One region of the Virgibacillus tibetensis genome, then DNA from elsewhere that is predicted to be linked to it. Evidence: riboswitches for the same ligand, from Rfam matches in the RefSeq annotation. Region 1 holds a riboswitch; the other holds the start of a gene.

Region 1 (3,208 bases):
CAATCAAAGCTTGTCAAAATTAGAAGAATATTGGTTGGAAGAAGACGAAGGTTTAGCGGGTGTGTTAACATCCAACGAAGAAGTGAGGGAACAGATAGTTATTCCTGGAAGCGATTTAGAGGCAATGATTGTAGGTACACCAATTGGAAATGGTAGAGGAGCTATCTTTGTATACCAATCTTTAGACGTAGTCGATCAAACGAAAGCTGAAACTACTAAAATTATATTTCTTGCAGCTGGAATCGCGATTATATTAACAACAATATTTGCCTTTTTTCTATCGACTCGAATTACTTCCCCTCTAATCAAAATGCGCGAGGCCGCCTTTGATCTGACCAGAGGCGAATTCAACACGAAAGTGCCCATCTTGACGCATGATGAAATTGGGGAATTGGCCATGGCTTTTAATCGGATGGGAAGGCAGCTGAAGTTTCATATTAACGCTCTGCACCAAGAAAAAGAACAACTCTCTGGGATTGTCAGTTCTATGGCAGATGGCGTGGTTACCTTGAATAGGAATGGTGATATGATAGTAACTAATCCACCGGCAGAGCGTTTTATTGAGGATTGGTACTTTGAAAACAATGTTAAAGTGTCAGGAGAAAAAAGAAAGTTGCCCAGTGATTTAAATAAGATTCTTCAAGAAGTAATAAGTGGAGAATCTGAAGCACTTCATGAATTAAGTTTACAAGGAAGAAGTTATGTAATGTTGATGACTCCATTATACGATCAATCTTATGTTAGGGGAGCAGTAGCGGTCATTCGAGATATGACCGAAGAGAGACGCCTTGATAAGTTGCGTAAAGATTTTATTGCTAACGTGTCTCATGAATTGCGAACTCCAATATCAATGCTGCAGGGGTACAGTGAAGCAATTGTTGATAATATAGCTGAAAGCAAAGAAGAAAAAAATCAACTGGCACAAATTATTCATGAAGAATCATTGCGTATGGGACGACTTGTTAATGAATTACTGGACTTGGCACGCATGGAGGCAGGACATATACAGCTTAATTTAGAAACAATAGATGTTGTCCTTTATGTGGAGAGAATACTGAAAAAATTTACTGGGATTTCTAAGGAAAACAAAATACAATTAACATTATCAACCAATGTAACCAATTCAACAGCACAATTCGACCCAGATAGAATAGAACAGGTATTCACAAATCTAATTGATAATGCTATTCGCCATACAGATGAAAATGGGTATGTGAAGGTTGATGTGGTTTGTAATGAAAATGGAATTCAAGTAGATATTCAAGACAGTGGAAGTGGTATACCTGAAGAAGATCTTCCATTTGTATTTGAACGTTTCTACAAGGCTGATAAGTCAAGGAAACGAAATAAGCAAAAAGGCACTGGCTTAGGTTTAGCAATAGCAAAGAATATTATCGATTCTCATAACGGAATAATTACTGTAAAAAGTAAACTTTATCAGGGGACTACTTTTAGTTTTAAAATACCACACACGCATAGTTAAATCTGTTTCGTTCAATCAGAATATGATATGATGTAAAATGTACTTAAAATTGAATGTAATTATTTGGGAAATGGTGTATTAACTTAAAAGGGAATCCAGTGAAAAGCTGGAGCTGTCCTCGCAACTGTAATTGATATACGAAATAAGCATGTAACCACTGTATGTTTGTCATATGGGAAGGGCTTAAAGTAGGTAATTATCATAAGTCAGTAGACCTGCCATTACCCACTGTTTCAATGCTTCGAGGATATGAGCGTTTGGGACAACCGGATACATATATGCATAAAAGTTTAACTATGTTTCGTTTGTCTTAAAGGCTGGCTCTTCAAGGGAGCTAGTCTTTTTTATTATGTGGATTTGTATTTTACGGTTCCAACATGCTACATTCCTAACACTAGAACAAACAATAACTGGAGGTTGGAAAATGAATAAATGGATTTTACGCTTAGCATCATTATTAGTAGTTGTTGGTCTATTAACGGCTTGTGGTACAGACAATGAGAGCCAGGAAGATGCACCAGAACAATCGGAAAATAACCAGGCAGAAGAGCAAAGTGAAGAAGTTGTTATCACTATTTCAGAAAATGAAGGCGAAGAAGTAATTACAGAAAAGGAAATTACAATTGAAGAAAATGCAATTTTAATGGAAGTTATGAAAGAAAACTTCGAGATTGAAGAGGAAGGTGGCTTTATCAATTCCATTGAAGGTGTTAAACCTGAAGAGGACGAGCAAAGAGCATGGATGTACTTTGTGAATGATGAAGCGGCGCTAGTGGGTGCTCAGGAATATGAATTAACTCCTGGAGACAAGGTAACCTTTGATTTACAAGCCTGGGATTGATTTAGGTGAATATCTATAAATTAACATTAATTGCATTACTTGCAGCACTTGCTGTTGTTGGAAGGGTGACATTTTCCTTTTTACCAAGTGTTCAACCTGTAACAGCCTTAATAATTATTTGTGGATTGATTCTCGGCCCATTTGCTGCTGTTGTGTTAGCATTTCTAACAACATTCCTATCCAACATGATGCTGGGTATGGGTATATGGGCAATTTGGCAAGTAGTATCATGGTCACTGATTGGATTACTGAGTGGTTTGATAGGTAAAATCCCAGGAAGGAAACCCCTGTTGGTCATTATTATATTTGCTGTCTTTAGCGGATATCTATACGGCTTTTTAATCTCTCTGACGAGTTATCAAATAACTGGGAAATTCCTTCCTTACTACCTTGCTGGCCTGCCATTTGATACCAATCATGCTATAGGTAATGCTGTTTTTATAATTATTCTTTATCCATTAATAGCTCATTTTTTTAAAAAGTATGCAGACAAACGATTCACGATTCAAAATACCAGCTAAATAAGTTGGTATTTTTTCTTTTTCTAATTTATAGTTAAATAGAAAGTAAAGTGTAACATTCTTGTGCCAGCAAACGACTATTTAGGTGAACGGAGGATCTTTATGAAGGTCATGTTCGAGGATTTATATGACAAATACCACCAGGATTTATTCCAATTTATTTTTTATATGGTAAAAGACAAACCACTAACTGAAGATCTTATTCAAGAAGTTTATATAAAGGTTTTAAAATCGTATGAGAACTTTAAAGGGGAGAGCAGTGAAAAAACCTGGCTGTTTTCAATTGCACGGCATGTTACCATTGATTATTTCCGTTCCCAAAGCAGAAAAAGAAAAAGAATACTTGAATTCTTTGATTGGAGT
Region 2 (3,208 bases), on a different contig from region 1:
CATTATCCAGCATCCGAACCTGAATCTTTATTAATCGTTCCAGCACTTGATCTGGAACTGCTTTTCCTAGATTAATTGAGCTCAAATTACAAACGACATAATCGCCTGCCTTGTACTTTTTGACGATTGTATTTTCATTCTCAACGAATTCTTCCATAAACTCTGTCGGTGATTGATTCTGGGTAATTTCAGTACATAAATTAGAACAATAAATCATTCCTTTATGCTCATTACTGTTTTGCCTGTTGACTTCATCACGATAAAACATATATGGTGTGCCAGATTCAAGCTGTGATTTCATAATCCGTTTCATCAGGGCGATAGCAGGCACAGATTTTTTTGAAAGAAGATCGGATTCCACACACTCCTTATATTTCTTTCGCCACACTCCATCGCCTTTTTCTTCATCAAAGAAATCCTCCAAAGAATATCCCATAACCTGACGTACTTCATGCGGATCGAATAAATACCAATCCCCACGCTTGTCCACCTGCTCCATAAAATAATCCGGCAGGCATACACCTGTGAATATATCATGGGCACGCATACGTTCATCCCCGTTATTCAATTTAAGATCAAGGAAATTCTCAATATCAATATGCCATATATCTAAATAAATAGCGATTGCGCCTTTTCTTGTCCCCAGCTGGTCCACGTTAACTGCCGTGTTGTTTAATTGCTTAATCCATGGCACAACTCCGCTGGACATCCCTTTATAACCCTTAATCGCACTCCCGCGTCCGCGGATCTTCCCCATGTATACGCCAATGCCTCCCCCATTTTTGGAAAGCTTGGCAATATCGGTATTACTGTCATAAATCGATTGCAGGCTGTCATCCACAGTATCAATGAAACAACTGGACAATTGACCGTGTGTCTTACCTGCGTTAGTCAAGGTAGGGGTGGCGACCGTCATATATAGATTACTCAACGCCCAGTACGCTTCTGCCACATGCTGTTTACGGTGTGCAATGTCTTCATCCTGCATAAGGTACATTGCAATAACCATCCAACGCTCTTGTGGTAATTCGTATGTATTTTTATTATGATCTGTTGCAAGGTATCGTGTAGAGATGGTGTATAATCCTAAATAGTTAAATAGCAAATCTCTTTCCGGTTCCATTATTTTTTCAAAATAACTGACTTCTTCTTCTTCATATTTTTCAAGAATGTTTCCAGCATAAATACCCTTTTCAGTCAGCGTGCTAAGCAGGTCATAAAAATTGCCATAACGTGCCGCAGGATCATAGTCACGGTTTTCTGCTGCTTTTCGATATAGATCCTGTAAATATATTCTGCTTGCCAGAAAAGTCCATTCGGTATTTGCCTCATCAATATTTTCCAATGCATTTTTCACCAATACATCCGTAATTCGCTCCAGCGATGCGTCCGGTTGAATTGTTTTTAAAGCTTTTTCCTTATATTTTTCTGTATCGATGACTAAATCAACTGCTGCATTGTCAATAATTTGAATAAGATCCTCTTTATTCGTTGTAATCGTTGTAAGCATGATAGAACCTCCTTTAATATAAACCACGGTAAAATGGGGGTTAAACGTAAAAAAACCGCTCTTCCCCCTGGGTGAACGGTCATAAAACGACAGAATTCATCTATCTGGAACTCTATCGCTTCATCTTCTCTCACCCCGGAGAAATGAAACTACAAGTTTTGGCAGGTCTCCTGACTCGTGCTTCCAACCTACTAAAGCCCTTCCCGTAACGATGCCGCTAAGCACTCGATACAGTGGAATACTCGTTCGTCCACACTTACAGTTGCGGGGGCAGTTCCAGCATTTCACTGGATTCCCTTTTAAGACAGATAATTGTCACCTAACTTGTAACACTATATATAGTACTTGATTAGTATTAATTACCAATATATTGTATGTAAAGCCTATCATATTAAATAATAGAATGCAATCAAGAAACAATATTTTTATACATTTACACCATTAATTTTGAAAACTTTCCAACCGTTTGAAGAACTCTTGTAGAAATTCATAGAAAAGTTTCTCTGTTGGTAAAAGTTTACGATCTGCCGGTACGATAACTCCAACCGTTCGAGTAATACTCGGATCAGTAATAGGTATACTAACTGTTGCACGGGGCAAACTATCCACTAATGTAATTTCCGGGATTAGCGATACACCCAGCCCTGCGGAAACGAGCCCCTTAATTGCATCAATATCCTGGCCTTCAAACACGATTTCCGGCTCGAAGCCTTGTTGTTTACAGGTATCTGTAATCAGATCACGTAAAACATATCCTGAAGGAAACATAACAAATGGCTGCTTCCGCAATTGATTAAGCTTAACCGTCTTCTGGTCAGCAAGGGGATGGCTTACTGGTATAAGCCCTACAATATTTTCTGTAAATAGAATTGTTGCTCTCAATTTCTTTTTATTATCGGGAATAGGGCCTAGTATCGCCATATTAATATCCCCTTTTATAACGCCTTTTTCCAACTCATAATAAGAATCCTGCTTTAATTTAAATTTCACATGTGGATACCGATCTCTGAAAACCGAAATGGCTGTAGGTAAAATGTAAGTGGCTAGGCTTCCTGGAAAACCAATGTGGATGGTTCCTTTTTCTGGGTCCGTATATTCTTCTACAACTTGTCTGGCATCGTCAATTACATTGATTGCCTGCTCCATATGATCTAAAAAAACACGTCCTATTGGTGTTAGCCTTACATTACGTCCTTCTCGTACAAATAGGTCCACACCAAGCTCTGCCTCTAGATTAAAAACTTGGCGACTTACTGCAGACTGTGCTACATGTAAAGAATCAGCAGCTTCTGTAACATGCTCTCGCTTAGCAACTTCAATAAAATACTTAATTTGTCTTAATTCCAAGAACATCACCTCTATCTCTATTATCTCATATCAGCATTGATTATATCTACAATTCATATTGTTTAGATTGATTCCTTGCTGTAGAATTGTAACGGAATATTCTATAATTTACGTTTTATAGTGATACCTAATATATAAGAGGAGGTCCAAGTTGCCATTATGAATTTATTAAAAAATAAACAAGACGCAAATGACCTAACAGACGCACAAACGTATATGAATCAAGTTTATGAGTCGGTTGAAATACGTAATCCTAACGAAAAGGAATTTCTGCAAGCTGTCCGTTCCATCTTCAAATCCCTACTCCCTGTCTTCACTAAAAACCCTACATATATGGAAAAAGGTATATTA

The links. Region 1 has a riboswitch for cobalamin ahead of QGM71_RS02825 (DUF4430 domain-containing protein). Riboswitches for the same ligand answer to the same signal wherever they lie in the genome.
Region 2: it holds a riboswitch for cobalamin, as region 1 does, so the genes downstream of both, QGM71_RS11335 (ribonucleoside-diphosphate reductase subunit alpha) here and QGM71_RS02825 (DUF4430 domain-containing protein) in region 1, are expected to answer to the same signal.

The regions. Positions count from the first base shown of each region.
Region 1 is NZ_JARZFX010000001.1:497,188-500,395, forward strand. Features, by position in the region: gene QGM71_RS02820 (ATP-binding protein) at 1-1,483, shown strand, start outside; cobalamin riboswitch at 1,538-1,720, shown strand; gene QGM71_RS02825 (DUF4430 domain-containing protein) at 1,908-2,324, shown strand; gene QGM71_RS02830 (ECF transporter S component) at 2,330-2,845, shown strand; gene sigX (RNA polymerase sigma factor SigX) at 2,948-3,208, shown strand, end outside.
Region 2 is NZ_JARZFX010000004.1:286,361-289,568, reverse strand. Features, by position in the region: gene QGM71_RS11335 (ribonucleoside-diphosphate reductase subunit alpha) at 1-1,510, opposite strand, end outside; cobalamin riboswitch at 1,653-1,848, opposite strand; gene QGM71_RS11330 (LysR family transcriptional regulator) at 1,952-2,857, opposite strand; gene gdhA (NADP-specific glutamate dehydrogenase) at 3,017-3,208, shown strand, end outside.